DNA from 3 places in the Mycobacterium montefiorense genome. Region 3 is predicted to be linked to each of the others. Evidence: riboswitches for the same ligand, from Rfam matches in the RefSeq annotation. Region 3 holds a riboswitch; each other region holds the start of a gene.
The links. A riboswitch is a leader RNA that binds a small molecule or an ion and turns the genes downstream of it on or off. The one in region 3 is predicted to bind magnesium.

Region 1 (5,272 bases), on a different contig from region 3:
GTTCACACGATGAAATCAGCCCGCGTGCCCGGATTGCCGATCGGTGAGGCCAAGGCCGCCGCCGACGAGGCGGCCGTTCCCGATTACATGGCCGAACTCAGCATCTTCCAGGTGTTGCTCAACCATCCGCAGCTCGCGCGTGCGGTCAACGACCTGCTCGCCACCATGCTGTGGCACGGTTCCCTCGACGCGCGGTTACGGGAACTGATAATCATGCGGATCGGGTGGCTCACCGCATGCGAATACGAATGGACCCAGCATTGGCGCGTCGCGACCCGGTTGGGCGTGACGGCCGAAGACCTGGTCGGCGTGCGCGACTGGCAACAGCACGACGCATTCGGCCCCACCGAGCGTGCGGTGCTGGCGGCCACCGACGACGTGGTGCGCCACGGCGCGGTGAGTGCTGAAAGCTGGGCGGCTTGCGAACGTGAATTGCACAGCGACAAAACGATTCTCGTGGTGCTCGTCACCGCGATCAGCGCGTGGCGAATGGTCTCGTCGATTCTGCAGAGCCTCGAAGTCCCGTTGGAGGACGGCGTGTCGGGCTGGCCGCCCGACGGGTGTGCACCCGCGAGTTGATTGCCATGTCAGGCAATAACTCATAGCGTCGTGACATGCGGACCAGAGTCGCCGAGCTGCTCGGTGTGGAGTTCCCGATATGCGCCTTCAGCCACTGTCGCGATGTCGTCGCCGCGGTCACCAACGCGGGTGGATTCGGCGTCCTCGGGGCGGTCGCGCACAGCCCGCAGCGGCTGAGCAGCGAGCTGGCCTGGATCGAGGAGCAGACCGGCGGCAAGCCCTACGGGGTCGACCTGCTGCTGCCGCCCAAATACGTCGGCGCCGAGCAAGGCGGCATCGACGCGAAACAGGTCAGGGACCTGCTTCCGGAGGAGCACCGCGCGTTCGTCGAAGACTTGCTCGCCCGGTACGGCATCAGCGCGCCGGCCGAACCGCCGCGTGCATCCGCCGGCGGCCTCAACATCTCGCCCAAGGGGTATGAGCCGCTGCTCGAAGTCGCCTTTGCCCATGACATCCGGTTGATCGCCAGCGCGCTCGGGCCGCCGCCTGCCGACCTCGTCGAACGCGCGCACGGCCACGACGTGTTGGTGGCGGCGCTGGCCGGCACCACCGCGCACGCGCGACGACACGCCGCGGCCGGAGTCGATCTGATCGTTGCGCAGGGCACCGAGGCGGGCGGTCATACCGGCGAGGTGGCGACCATGGTCCTGGTTCCCGAAGTCGTCGACGCGGTCGCACCGGTCCCGGTGCTGGCTGCGGGCGGGATCGCCCGCGGCCGCCAGATCGCCGCGGCGCTGGCGCTGGGTGCCGAGGGCGTGTGGTGCGGCTCGGTCTGGCTGACCACCGAGGAGGCCGAGACGGATCCGGTGGTCAAGGAGAAGTTCCTGGCCGCCAGTTCTTCGGACACGGTGCGATCGCGGTCGATGACCGGCAAACCGGCGCGGATGCTGCGAACGGCCTGGACCGAGGAATGGGAGCGGCCCGAAAACCCGGCGCCTCTTGGTATGCCGCTGTAGACGACCCTGGTGACCGAACCTCAGATGCGTATCAACCAGGCGGCCGCTCATCCCGGCACCAAGGCTCGTGAGCTGGCAACCTATTTCGTCGGCCAGGTGGTCGGTTCGCTCGACCGGGTCCGGCCGACCCGAAAGGTCATGCTCGACATGATCGAAGAGTTCGCCGAAACCATCGGACGGCTGGAAAACTTGGCCGACGATTGACCAGGCGACCGGGCGTTCCGGAATGGATGTAGCCTCGCGTGCGGCGACCAAGCGTGCCGCGGCTGTGAACCATGCCACAGCCGCTCAGGTCATAGCATTTGCGCAGTTCAGCACCGGAAGAGCTGATGGAAACCTGTGAAGACGCCCAGAACTTGCCCGACACGCGCCGGAACGGATTGACCCGATTGGGCCCCTCGTGGAGGATGGCAGCAGCACCTCGTTAGGTGAGGCGGCTACACGAACACAGGCCACTGACCCCGAACGTCGAAAGACGCCCCGGGTCAGGACAGCTCCTCCCGGCTTAAGGGTTGAGCCAAAGTGGCTTCCGAATTTCCGGACACGTCGTGTGGTGCCAAAGCTCTGACGAGAGGGGTGCGGATTTCTGGCGGTCGCCGGATTCTGAACTCCTTTTGGTGCGCGCACTAGACGTGGGTAAACCGCACGCGTCGTGGCCGTAGAGGAGGTGAGGGACTCGTGAGTTCCAGTGGCAGTCCGGAGCGAAATCCGGGCTCCGTTCCGTCCCGATCCGGCCTCCGGCTCGACGCCCTCGGCTAAGTCACCGCATAACGTTAATCGGCTTGCCGCTCAAGCGTTCTCGGATCGGAACTACTACGGGACGGACACCTCAGTCCAGTCAGTACCCGTCTGCGATTCCGTCAGGAGACGATCATGACCGCAGCACTGTTCGACGAAGTAGTAGCCGTAGCACCCGCCCGCAACCTGCACGTGGTGCCCGACATGACCCCCACGCGGGCTGCCGCACCCAAGAAGGCGGCGCGCCGCGCCGACGCGCTGCCGTTCGGCATCGGCCACGACCCGGTGGTGGACGGCGTGGCGCTGTTGCTGACCGTTCCGGTGCGTCACGTGTACGCGGCCCTGCTGCGTGTTGGGCTGCTCGAAGTCCGGGCTTGATCGGATGGATGCACCCAGTCCGATGGCTCCAAGGGGCTAGTCGACCGCAGGCCGGTTGGCCGGCCAGCTTGCCCCTTGGAGCCGGAAGTTCTTGATTTGCAGTGGTCCGTAGAATCTTCCTAACGGCACCGATCCGGCCATCACCGGGGAGCCTTCGGAAGAACAGCCGCCAGGCCCAGTAGACCCGAACGGGTAGGCCCGTCACAGCCACTATCGAGCGGCCGTGCGTGAGCGCGGCAAGCGGGGTGGTACCGCGGTGCTCGCGCAGGTAGCGCGTCGTCGTCCCCGGCCTGACCGTAGGCACGCAGGAGACGACGCGCACCGTGACCGAAAACGCTGACGCCAGGGCTTATCCCAAGCTCCCCGGTGGGGCCCCCGACTTCCCCGCACTCGAAGTCGATGTTCTCGACTACTGGGCTCGCGACGACACCTTTCGGGCCAGCGTCGCACGGCGTGACGGCGCCGAAGAGTATGTGTTCTATGACGGGCCGCCGTTCGCCAACGGGTTGCCGCATTATGGGCACCTGCTCACCGGCTATGTGAAAGACATTGTCCCGCGGTACCGCACGATGCGCGGATACAAGGTGGACCGCCGCTTCGGCTGGGATACCCACGGGCTGCCCGCCGAACTCGAAGTCGAACGCCAACTCGGCATCACCGACAAGTCCCAGATCGACGACATGGGCATCGCGGCGTTTAACGAAGCCTGCCAGGAATCGGTGTTGCGCTACACCGGCGAATGGCAGGCTTACGTCACGCGTCAGGCCCGCTGGGTCGACTTCGACAACGACTACAAGACGCTTGATCTGCCGTACATGGAGTCGGTGCTCTGGGCGTTCAGACAGCTGTGGGACAAGGGCCTGGCCTACGAGGGCTACCGGGTGCTGCCGTACTGCTGGCGCGACGAAACCCCGTTGTCCAATCACGAATTGCGGATGGACGACGACGTGTACCAGAGCCGCCAGGACCCGGCCCTAACCGTGGGCTTCAAGGTGACCGGTGGCGAGCTGGACGGCGCCTACCTGCTGGTGTGGACCACGACACCGTGGACCCTGCCGTCGAACCTGGCCGTTGCCGTCAACCCGGACGTGGCCTACGCGCAGGTGAAGGTGGGGGATCGGCGGTTCGTGCTGGCCGAGGCGCGGCTGGCCGCCTATGCCCGCGAAATCGGCGAAGAACCCGAAATCCTCGGCACCCATCTCGGCGTCGACCTGCTGGGCACCCGCTACCTGCCCCCGTTCCCGTATTTCATGGCCGGGGAACCGGGGAGAGCAGAAGCATTTCAGGTGCTGCCGGGCGACTTCGTGACCACCGAGGACGGCACCGGAATCGTGCACATGGCGCCGGCCTACGGTGAGGACGACATGGCGACCACCGACAAGGTGGGCATCTTGCCGGTCACCCCGGTCGACTCCAAGGGCCGCTTCGACGTTACGGTCCCGGATTACCAGCGGCAGCACGTCTTTGACGCGAACCCGAACATCATCCGCGACCTGAAGAACCAGAGCGGGCCGGTCGCGGTGAACCAGCCGGTACTGGTTCGTCACGAAACCTACGAGCACCCCTATCCGCACTGCTGGCGATGCCGCAATCCGCTCATCTACCGGGCGGTGTCGTCGTGGTTCGTCGCGGTCACTGAATTCCGGGATCGCATGGTGGAACTGAACCAGGAGATCACCTGGTACCCAGAGCACGTCAAGGACGGCCAGTTCGGCAAGTGGCTGCAGGGCGCCCGCGACTGGTCGATTTCGCGAAATCGTTACTGGGGCACCCCTATTCCGGTTTGGAAGTCCGACGACCCCGCCTATCCACGCATCGACGTCTACGGCAGCCTCGACGAACTCGAGCGCGACTTCGGGGTGCGGCCCACCAATTTGCACCGCCCTTATATCGACGAGCTCACCCGGCCCAACCCCGATGATCCGACCGGAAACAGCACGATGCGGCGCATCCCCGACGTGCTCGACGTTTGGTTCGACTCGGGCTCGATGCCGTACGCCCAGGTGCACTTCCCGTTCGAGAACGCGAACTGGTTCGACACTCACTACCCGGGTGATTTCATCGTGGAATACATCGGGCAGACCCGAGGCTGGTTCTACACCCTGCATGTATTGGCCACCGCGCTGTTCGACCGGCCCGCATTCAAAACCTGTGTGGCACACGGCATTGTGCTCGGCTCCGACGGCCAGAAGATGAGCAAGTCGCTGCGTAACTATCCGGACGTCTCCGAGGTGTTCGACCGCGACGGCTCCGACGCGATGCGGTGGTTCCTGATGGCCTCGCCGATCCCGCGCGGCGGGAACCTGATCGTCACCGAGCAGGGCATCCGCGAAGGCGTGCGACAGGTACTGCTGCCGCTGTGGAACGCCTACAGCTTCCTGGCCCTCTACGCGCCGAAAGTCGGTACCTGGCGCACCGATTCGGCACACGTACTGGATCGTTACATTCTGGCGAAGCTCGCGGTGCTGCGCGACGAGCTCACCGAGTCGCTGGAGGTCTGCGACATCTCCGGGGCGTGCGAACAGTTGCGCCAGTTCACCGAGGCCCTGACGAATTGGTATGTGCGACGGTCTCGTTCGCGGTTCTGGGAAGAGGACAACGACGCGATCGACACCCTGCAC
Region 2 (5,272 bases), on a different contig from region 3:
TCGCCGACGCCGGGGTGAGTATTCTTCCGGCCAGCCGGATACCGCGCATCGCACATCAGCTCGCGCGCACATGGCCAGCTGCCAGCCGACGCACGGACTAACGCACCTTCACTCGCCGCCGATTTTCAGTCGTCTTCGGCTCCTCGCTCCCACGGCGCGGGCACCGGGAAGTACCGGTCCAGAAACTCGCCGACAACATGCGCCCGCTCGCCCATGCTCACTTCCGGGAAGCTGCCATCGTTGAGGCAGAAGAAGTCGAACTTGCGCTTCCTCAGCAGCTGCGGCAATTTGGCCAGCCCCGACCGCATTGTGGTGTCGACGTAGAGCACCTTGGCGCACTCGTGCTGAACCGCACGGCCAGTCATCAATGCGTAGTAGTGGTACAGCGAATTGGTCACCGAGATGTCGGTGCTGGCGCGAAAGCGACTCGCTTGAGTGCGCGCGAACTCCTGCGGAAACTCACGCTCGAGTTCCAGCAACACGCTCTTGCGCAGCGGGGCAGCGCTGTGCTCGAGGTGGCGCGTGATGACCTTCCCGAACTTGTCCCACAGCAACTGCCGGTTGACGCGCGCTGCGTTCTCGAAGCCGCTGCGCTCCGGATGGTTGGCGCCAAGTCCGATGCGCGTGCCCGCTTCGATGAACTTCGTGACGCCTCCCGGCGAGAAGAACATTGTGGGTGAAACGGGCCGGCCGAAGAACATGTCATCGTTCGAGTAGAGGAAATGCTCTGCCAGACCTGGGATGTGGTGCAGCTGGCTCTCGACCGCGTGGCTGTTGTACACCGGCAACGCCGACAGATCGGTGAAGTGATCCTCGGCGCGCACGATGGTGACCTTCGGGTGGGCGGCGAGCCACCTGGGAACCGGCGAATCCGTCGCGACGAAAATCCGTCGCACCCATGGGGCGAAGGCGTGCACCGAGCGCAGCGCGTACTTCAATTCGTCGATCTGACGGATGCGCGCATCGGCTTCATCGCCTTCGCCGACAACCTGCCCCGCCATCGCCGCCGCGCGCCGTGCGCAGAACTCCGGGTCGTTGCCGTCCACCCAGGAGAACACCATGTCGATGTCGAACGTCACGTCGCCGGCGTGGGGGGCGAACATGCCGTCGATCGTCCGCCACGTGCGGCCGAACATATCGACGGTGGTGTACGCGATGTCGGCGAGCACCAACACCTTGCGCGTGAGCGAATTCTCGATCGGACAAATCGCCTGCATCCCATCGAAGACCCAGAACTGCAGCTCGACCCCGGCAGACGCGCCGTAACGCAGCCCAAAACGCGGGCATTCCCGGTGGCGAAACACCCGCAGCAACCGCGGGTCCGGGTCTGCCGACAGCAGGCCATCACCCAGGTACACCGAGCGGCGCCCGGTCCCGTCGAGGATCTTGGCGCGCAGCGGCACTTCAAGACATGCGGACATCAGAGTCTCGGCGACCCGGGCGCGCAACGCGATGTCCACGACAAGCGCCGGGCGGCCGTCCGCACCGCGGATCAGAACGAAAGGGACGCCCGCCATGTTCAGTTCGTCGCAGACGAACAACAGGTCGGCCAACATCGCCTCATACGGAGTCAGGCGCACCTCATCGGCCGAGCTGATTGAGCCCGCCCGGGGGGCGACATCGACCAATCTGGTCATGGGAACACCTGCCTTCCAGAGTCAATACGGGTCACGACATGCACAAAGAGGGAACCCGCGAAGCGGAATAGCAGGCGATGCTGCCCCCACACGTTGAGCTTCGGCACTGAACGACGTATCCCCGGGAGCCGGGAAAGCCACTTGGGACCACCCCTTAAGCCGGGGAGATCTGTCCTGATCTTGGGCGTCTCTCGACGTCGTGAGATCAGTGGCCTGTGTTCGTTCAGGAGCCTCGCCTAACGAGGTGCCTCAGCAGGCTAGCTCCGTTTCAGGCTTCCGGCAACACGCTTTTGCGTGCGAAGACGCAGCCGAAGCGCGCGGTGCGGCTCAAGTCCCACGTCACGCCCGCCTCCACAGTCACCTCGCGCTTAGCCGCGCGTCGGCTACTCGGACGGCTCTTCGGGCGCCGAGGTGCCCTTGTCAGGCGACTTGGAGACCGATTTGGGCAGTAGCACCTCGAGGGCGGGTCCCGTCATCCGCCGGAACGCGCGCCGCGGCCGGTTGGCGTCCAGGATGGCGACCTCGAGATTGGCTACGTCCAGTGCAGGCTGGTCGCCGTTCGAGGAGTCGGCGCTGCCGGCCCGCAGCGCGTCGATCGCGATCCCCAAAGCTTCGCGCAGGTCGGCGTTTTCGGCGTACGACTCCTTGAGCGCGGTCGTGATCGGCTCTGTGGTCCCGCCCATCACCACGAAGTGCGGCTCGTCGGCGATGGACCCGTCGTAGGTGATCCGGTACAACTCAGGCGGTTTCGTCTCGCCGTAGTGCGCAACCTCGGCGACGCACAGCTCGACCTCGTAGGGCTTGGCTTGCTCGGTGAAGATGGTGCCGAGGGTCTGCGCGTAGACGTTGGCCAGCTGCCGGCCGGTGACATCGCGGCGGTCGTAGGCGTAGCCGCGGGTGTCGGCGAACTGAATGCCCCCACGGCGCAGATTGTCGAATTCGTTGAACTTGCCCGCAGCCGCAAAGCCGACACGGTCGTAGAGTTCGCTGATCTTCTGCAGCGAGCGCGACGGATTCTCCGCGACGAAAAGCACGCCGCCGGAGTAGGCCAGCGCCACCACGCTGCGGCCCCGCGCGATGCCCTTGCGCGCGAGCTCGCTGCGCTCACGCATCGCCTGCTCAGGCGAGATGAAATACGGGAAGCTCACTTCTCACCGCCATCCGGACCGAAAGTGTCAGCGCGCGAGCGGCTTTCGATGACCTCCCGGGCTAGTTCGGCGATCCGGCTCTCGGGCACGTCGACTGCTCCTTCGGCACCGATGGTGACCGCCGTGGGGAAGATGCCGCGAACCAGATCCGGTCCGCCGGTGGCGGAATCGTCGTCGGCGGCGTCGTAGAGCGCTTCCACGGCGACTCGCACCGCGGAATCGGCGTCGGCGACTCGGGAATACAGCTTCTTGATCGAGGACTTGGCGAAGATCGACCCCGACCCCACCGACTGGTATCCCTCTTCCTCGATGTTCCAGCCACCCGCCGCGTCGAACGACACTATGCGCCCGGCGCTTTCGGGATCGGCCGCGTGGATGTCGTAGCCCGCCAGCAGCGGCAGGGCCACCAGCCCCTGCATCGCGGCGGCGAGGTTGCCGCGCACCATGATCGCGAGCCGGTTTACCTTGCCGGCGAAGGTGAGCGGTACGCCTTCCAACTTCTCGTAGTGCTCGAGCTCCACGGCATAGAGGCGGGCGAATTCGACCGCGATCGCGGCCGTGCCGGCGATGCCGGTCGCGGTGTAGTCGTCGGTGATGTAGACCTTTTTGACGTCGCGGCCGGCGATCATGTTGCCCTGCGTGGAGCGCCGGTCACCGGCGATGAGCACACCGCCGGGATATTTCAGGGCGACGATCGTGGTGCCGTGCGGCAGGTGTCCGGCGTCACCACCGGATTGACCTCCACCGCCACCCAGCACTGCGGGTAGCAATTCCGGCGCCTGGCGGCGCAACAGGTCGGCGAACGAAGACGTGTTTACAGCAGAGAATCCGGGTAGTGACGAGTTAGTGGGCAGGCGATCGGGGAAAGACCAGGTCACTGTCCGCCCTTTTGGACGTACGCACGAACGAAGTCCTCCGCGTTTTCCTCAAGGACGTCGTCAATCTCGTCGAGCAAGTCGTCGGTCTCCTCGGTCAGTTTCTCGCGACGCTCTTGACCCGCGGCTGTGGTGCCAACGACGTCGTCGCCGCCGCCTCCGCCACGCTTGGTCTGCTCCTGCGCCATCGCCGCCTCCTGCTTCGTCTGGGCTGTTCACTGGCCGCTTAAACATGCCCGCTGGTATCTCTACCCTACCGGTCGAACCCGACGTTCTTCGGTTAACAAGCCTCAGCTCGTCAGTTGTTCCACCAGTTCGACGGCACTGTCAACGGAGTCCAGCAAGGCCCCGACATGCGCCTTGCTGCCCCGCAGCGGCTCCAGCGTCGGAATGCGCACCAGCGAATCGCCACCGAGATCGAAAATCACCGAGTCCCAACTGGCTGCGGCGATGTCGCCCCCGAACCTGCGCAGGCACTCGCCGCGGAAATACGCGCGGGTGTCGGTCGGCGGATTGTCGACCGCCTCGATCACCTGGTGCTCGCTGACCAGACGCTTCATCGAGCCACGCGCCACCAGCCGGTTGTACAGGCCCTTGTCCAGCCGGACATCGGAATACTGCAGGTCGACAAGGTGCAGTCGGGGTGCCGACCAGGCCAGGTTCTCGCGCTGCCGGAAACCCTCGAACAGTCGCAGCTTGGCCGGCCAGTCCAGCAGCTCCGCGCATTCCATCGGGTCGCGCTCAAGCAGATCAAGCACGTGTGCCCAGGTTTCCACGACGTCGGCGGCCCGCGGATCGGGGTCGCGACCGTCGACCAGCTTGGCCACCCGGTCGAGGTACATCCGTTGCAGCGCAAGAGCAGTCAGTTCCCGGCCGTCCGCCATGGCCACCGCGACGCGCAGCGACGGGTCACGGCTGATCGCGTGGACCGCGTGCACCGGCCGGGCCAACGCCAGGTCGCTCAGGTCGATCCCGTGCTGCGGGCCTTCTTCGATCAGGTCCAGCACCAGCGCCGTGGTGCCCAGCTTCAGGTAGGTCGACGTTTCGGCGAGGTTAGCGTCGCCGATGATGACGTGTAGCCGGCGGTACCGGTCGGCGTCGGCGTGCGGTTCGTCGCGGGTGTTGATGATGCCGCGCTTCAGCGTCGTCTCCAGCCCGACCTCGACTTCGATGTAGTCGGAGCGCTGGGACAGCTGGAAGCCGGGCTCATCACCCGAGGGGCCGATACCGACCCGGCCAGAGCCGGTGACGACCTGCCGGGACACTAAAAACGGGGTCAGACCGGCGATGATCGACGAAAACGGCGTCTGCCGGCTCATCAGGTAGTTCTCGTGCGATCCGTACGAGGCACCCTTGCCGTCGACATTGTTCTTGTAAAGCTGCAGCTTGGCGGCTCCGGGCACGCTGGCGACGTGCCGCGCGGCGGCCTCCATCACCCGCTCGCCGGCTTTGTCCCAGATCACGGCGTCCAGCGGGTCGGTGCACTCGGGCGCGGAGTATTCGGGGTGCGCGTGGTCGACATAGAGCCGCGCCCCGTTGGTCAGGATCATGTTGGCGGCACCGACCTCGTCGGCGTCGACGACCGGCGGCGGCCCGGCCGAACGGCTCAGGT
Region 3 (5,272 bases):
ACCACATCTGTAGAAGTGACCATTGAAATCCCCCGAGGCCAACGCAACAAGTACCAGATCGACCACCACACCGGCCGCGTCCACCTCGACCGCTACCTCTACACGTCGATGGGCTACCCCGTCGACTACGGCTTCATCGATCACACACTCGGTGAAGACGGCGACCCCCTCGACGCACTCGTGTTGCTGCCTGAACCCGTGTTCCCCGGAGTCATCGTGCGCGGCCGGCTCGTCGGAATGCTGTCAATGGCCGACGAAGCCGGCGGGGATGACAAACTGCTCTGCGTCCCAGCCGATGACCCGCGACACGCGCACATCACCGACATCGACGAGGTACCCGCGTTCGAGCGCGAGGCCATCAAACACTTCTTCGCCCATTACAAAGACCTCGAACCCGGCAAGTTCGTCGACACCGGCGACTGGGCCGACAGAGACGCCGCCGAAGCCGAACTGCAACGCTCGCTTGAGCGCTACTACGAAGACCGGCACTGAATCCTCGCCGCAAGATTGACTGTCGCTGAAAGAATCCGGGCCGTCGAACAGGGCCCTGACGCGTCGGGCATAGCGGCTGGGAGCAGCGATGGATCCGTCAGGTCTGCTCCTCGCGGGGTGGTGGCACGACCAACACGGGTCGGCCGTGGTGATGAGTCAGTTGACGCGACACCGACTGGCCGGCAAGCGTCCCGATGAAAGAGTGCATGCCACCGCGTTGCCCGCCGACGACAATCATCAACGCATGAGTCTCATCGGCCAGGTTGGAGATGATCTCACTGGGTTGGCCATGCGCGGAGTGGTATGTCCAGTCGACGACAAGCCGGTCCAGGAAAGACCGGGCGGATGCCTCGTCATCCCTCAGGCGCTGATTGATCTGCTGCTCCCAGTCCGCCGCGTCGGGATCGATAGGCATGTCACCGGTGTCGGCCACGTGCACGACATGCAAACGCGCGTCAAGCCGTTGCGCGAGGTCGGCCGCGACCGCCAGTGCCGCAGCGCTGCCGCGCTGCCGGTCCCAGCCTAGGACGATGTTCGGCACATGTCCTGGACCGACCAAATAGTCAGGCGCAGTAGTCGTTTCAGCATTCATCGTGATTCCCTCCTCGACATAGCTGCTACACCAGCCAGGCCAGAGCCAAGCCTGCAGCGCACGCCGCCACACACGTAATGAGCGATCCGAACGCGTTAATAAGCGAAGCGCGAACGGCGCCCTGTTCGGCGAGGCGCACGGTTTCGAAGCTCGCCGTACTAAACGTGGTGTACCCGCCGCAAAATCCAGTGCCAATGATGTTCTGCCAATTGGCCGATTGGTGCTGAAAGAGAATCGCACCGGCCAAGATGCCTAGCAGCAGAGATCCGGTGACATTGATCAGAAATGTCGCCCACGGGAAGCGCATGGGCCAGGCTCGCTTCACGAGGGCGTCTACGACGAACCGCGTTACCGCGCCCATCGCGCCGAAAAGGATGGTCAGGGAGCTGATCATCTGCGTGAGCGCCTGCGGTGAACGCCGGCTGCAACGACGGTGCCTAACCAGGCAGTGGCCATGCCGCCCAGTACGCTAGCCAGCCCGTAACCCAGCGCTGCCGCGACATGCGCGCTCCTAGCTAGCAACGAAATATCAAGCGACAGTGTGCTATAAGTCGTGAAGGCGCCACAGCCGCCTGTGCCGAACGCGTACCGGATCCGCTGACGAACCCGACTGTCATCGCCCGTCCGAACCAATCCCTCCAGCAGGGCACCCAAAACGAATGCGCCGACGAGATTGATGAGCAAGGTCGCCCACGGCCACTGCTCGCAGTCATGGAGAAGCGCATCCTCGACCGCGACACGAAGAGCCGTCCCAGCAGCTCCACCAACGAACACCCACAACGATGCCGCAGACAGCGATCGTTGCGGCGATGCCGTCGCGTCCGGATCAGTCGGCAACTCGGAATGTGTGTCACTCATCGTGTGGCACGACCAACGTCAACCGCCGCGCATATCAGCTCAGATCTGGGCGACGACGGGCATTGCACGGGCATCTCCCAACCATTGACGATATCTGGCAGGAACTATCAGCCCAGAGGCGGTTCGAGCTGCGATGCTCAGGCGAGATCCATCACCCGCGCAAGACTGTACCTCGCGTGTGGTCCCAAGGTGAAGCAACCCGTTAACGGTGCCGGATGCCGCTTGATCCAACTCGTGTCTTACTAGGATTCGACACGAAAATGAGAAACCAGCTGCGACATTTTCGTGAGAATTTCTGCAAACCAGCAATTAGGGCGAGCGCTATTCGCCACTTAGCGTGAGAACCTACAGCGGCTTCGACGGTCCCTCGCCCTGGGGACCACAACACGTCCGCCAGCCGGGGTGCTGACACCCTTCGGTACTGAAGCGGCAGTGATTATCCGTGCTGTGCATATCAATTCGGCAGCGTCCGGTTAATGAGGAGACCGGCTAGTGCGGCGCAAACGAGGAGCAGCACCCCCAGCCGAAACCAACTCGTGCTGTTGTCTCCCCGGACGGTCTCGTAGCCGATCTGCTGCTGGATGCTGGCGTAGGCAGTCTTGAGTTCGGCAGTGTTATCGACATGGAATGCGTGTCCGCCCGACAATTCGGCGACGCGTTTGAGGGCGTCGTCTTCGACTGGCACCGACACGTGTGCACCGTCCAACTGGATTGTTCCGTTGGGGGTTCCAAAAGTGATGGTGGAGATCGGCACACCTTGATCGCGGGCGGCGCGGGCGGCGGTGAATTCGCCTCGGGGATTATCGGGGTCGGGCGGGTGGTTCTCCCGGCCGGTCGACTCCAGCACGATCCGTGCCGGTGGTGCACCAGAACCTCCGCCGAGCACCGCGCCCACAGTGGCGATGGATTGCAGTGCAGCGAAGATAGCGTCGCCGACAGCGGTGCGATAAGAGACTTGCAGCTTGTCGATCGCGGTCATGGTGGCCTGGTGATCGATTGTCGGGGAGACCAACACCGCTGGAGTGCCAGAGAAGGCGATCAGCCCCAGATTGATTCCTGCAGGGAGCTGTTCGGTGAATTGTCTACCGACTTGCTGGGCGGCGACCAGCCTGCTCGGTGCCATGTCGGTGGCGGTCATCGCCGGCGATACCTGGATCAATAACATGACGACTGCGCGATTGCGCGGAATCTGTACCGAATGGGTCGGGCCGGCCAACCCCACCGTCGACGCGAGCAGCGCAACCACGAGCAGGATCGCCGGCAGGTGCCGCCACCGCCTCGATCCCGTCGGCGCTACGCGCTCCAGTATGTCCATATTGGCAAATCGCAGCAGTCGCCGTCGTCGGCTGATCAGGGCCAGGACGTACAGGCCGACCAACCCGATGACGACGAACACAAATAAGAACCACCACTTGTGCTCGAAACCTGACGTTGTCAACGGGCCCAGCATAGGCACTGTCATCTCCGGGATTCCCGTCGGCGGCAGTAACTTTCGATTGCGGGCGACGAAGCTGTATGCCGCACGGCGCTGTGCATCTGTGAATCCTTTCTGCGGGCGTGGTTAGCCGCGCAAGGTGAGCAGCCCAGCCTTACGCGGCGGGACAGCACTGGCCGATTCGGGGTTGCCAAGGCAAGGGTGCGCCAGGTGGCCCAGAACCGTCTGCGCCGTCTGGCACCCCAACGAAGCGCAACCGTAACAGGTTGATGGAGAACGGCGTTCAGGATCCGCACGACGAAATAGGCCCGCGGCAAAGTGGGGACAGTACCGAATCCGCGGACGGCGGTTTATTACTTTTATCCAATGGTGATTCCCCACCTCCTCGCAGCCGGGACGCACGCGGGCGTCAACTCACAGCACACGGGGTGTTGCGCCGAGCCGAACCGGCTGAGCACGCACCCCTCTCGTCAGAGCTTTGGCACTGCACGCCGTATTCGCGACCGAAAAATCCAGCCGCAGAAGCCACTTGGGCTCAACCCTTAAGCCGGGAAGAGCTGTCCTGACCCGGGGCGTCTTTCGACGTTCGGGGTCAGTGGCCTGTATCCGTGCGGACGCCTCACCTAGCGAGGTGCTACCGCAATTCTCAATGCTGGGCTCGCACCGGTCAAGCTTTCTCTACAGTGAGTCCGACACCGACGCTGGCGCGATTACACCGGCCGCCGAGACCGGGCCGCCCACCCTCGCCCTTCTCGGCGTGCCACTAGGGCTGCCCGGCCACCTCTACTACGCCGGACTGGGTGCGCTGGCGCTCGTCGGAGTCGTGGAGTGGCCGATCGCCGCGACGTGGAGCCGGTGGATTCGCAATCACCCGATTTCTGAATCGAACCCCTTCTGGTGCAACAGTTGTCGCGACCGGCGAGACGGTCCGCACCGACTCACCCTATGATGCAGTCGAGGTTGACACGCCCCGGTGCGCGCTCGGTCAGGGCATCCCCGATGCTGGGCTGAACGGCACCTCGGTTCGGGACTGAACGGTTTCCGATGTCACGGCATGCCGCTTCGGGGCAGCCGCCGCCCGTGGGTTGACCCGATGAGCTGATGTGTGCCAGGCTTGTTCGCGCAGCACCTCGATAGGTGAGGCGTCCGCACGGATACAGGCCACTGACCCCGAACGTCGAAAGACGCCCCGGGTCAGGACAGCTCTTCCCGGCTTAAGGGTTGAGCCCAAGTGGCTTCAGCGAGACTGATACGCCGTGCAGTGCCAAAGCTTTGACGAGAGGGGTGCGGAGACCATCTCTTAGATGTGTGCTCTCTCACCTGTGCTAGTTAGGTACGACCGTGTGGGCGTGGTGAACTGCCCCGTGGCTGGAGGGAGGTGAGGACCCGAATGGCAAGTGGCAGTGGTCCGTATCCCAATCCGCGAATAGGTCTATCCGGACACCTCATGCACCGCTGAGTGGGTGTCGCAGCCGGGTTCCCCCGGGTGTGTGCAGTGTCGATCGACAACCGACACGGCCTGGCGCGGTGCGCGAAATCCAAACCTGCGCAGACACCACCCGACGCGCCCTTTCCGTCACGTGATTAGCACGCTGTCGGGAAAACACCAGGAGTACAACATGATCGACACAGTGGACACCGTCGTGCGGATCGCCGCAGGACTTGGCCTGGGCGCAGCTATCGGGTTGGAACGGCAGTGGCGATCGCGCAACGCCGGTTTGCGCACCGCAGCCCTGGTCAGTCTTGGCGCCACGCTGTTCGTCGTCATGGGTGGCTACGCGTTTACCGGTGTCAACGCCGACCCCACCCGCGTCGCCGCCCAAGTCGCCTCCGGTATCGGTTTTCTCGGCGCTGGCGTCATCATGAAACAAGGTGCCACCATCTCAGGACTGAAC

Region 1: another riboswitch for magnesium. It lies ahead of H7K34_RS18065 (Rv1535 family protein); the one in region 3 lies ahead of H7K34_RS06205 (VWA domain-containing protein).
Region 2: another riboswitch for magnesium. It lies ahead of H7K34_RS02570 (stealth family protein); the one in region 3 lies ahead of H7K34_RS06205 (VWA domain-containing protein).

What each region holds. Positions count from the first base shown of each region.
Region 1 covers NZ_JACKVL010000013.1:983,829-989,100, forward strand. The annotation lists gene H7K34_RS18055 (carboxymuconolactone decarboxylase family protein) at 10-579, shown strand; partial or broken gene H7K34_RS18060 (NAD(P)H-dependent flavin oxidoreductase) at 615-1,739, shown strand; M-box (ykoK) riboswitch at 1,949-2,118, shown strand; gene H7K34_RS18065 (Rv1535 family protein) at 2,409-2,651, shown strand; gene ileS (isoleucine--tRNA ligase) at 2,975-5,272, shown strand, end outside.
Region 2 covers NZ_JACKVL010000006.1:148,970-154,241, reverse strand. The annotation lists gene H7K34_RS02575 (phosphodiesterase) at 1-101, shown strand, start outside; gene H7K34_RS02570 (stealth family protein) at 126-1,637, opposite strand; M-box (ykoK) riboswitch at 1,716-1,888, opposite strand; gene prcA (proteasome subunit alpha) at 2,021-2,785, opposite strand; gene prcB (proteasome subunit beta) at 2,782-3,663, opposite strand; gene H7K34_RS02555 (ubiquitin-like protein Pup) at 3,660-3,848, opposite strand; gene dop (pup deamidase/depupylase) at 3,951-5,272, opposite strand, start outside.
Region 3 covers NZ_JACKVL010000007.1:336,068-341,339, forward strand. The annotation lists gene H7K34_RS06185 (inorganic diphosphatase) at 1-492, shown strand, start outside; gene H7K34_RS06190 (universal stress protein) at 590-1,084, opposite strand; gene crcB (fluoride efflux transporter CrcB) at 1,110-1,478, opposite strand; gene H7K34_RS06200 (fluoride efflux transporter FluC) at 1,475-1,942, opposite strand; fluoride riboswitch at 2,034-2,107, opposite strand; gene H7K34_RS06205 (VWA domain-containing protein) at 2,397-3,404, opposite strand; M-box (ykoK) riboswitch at 3,833-4,015, opposite strand; gene H7K34_RS06210 (hypothetical protein) at 4,027-4,326, shown strand; M-box (ykoK) riboswitch at 4,500-4,668, shown strand; gene H7K34_RS06215 (MgtC/SapB family protein) at 4,997-5,272, shown strand, end outside.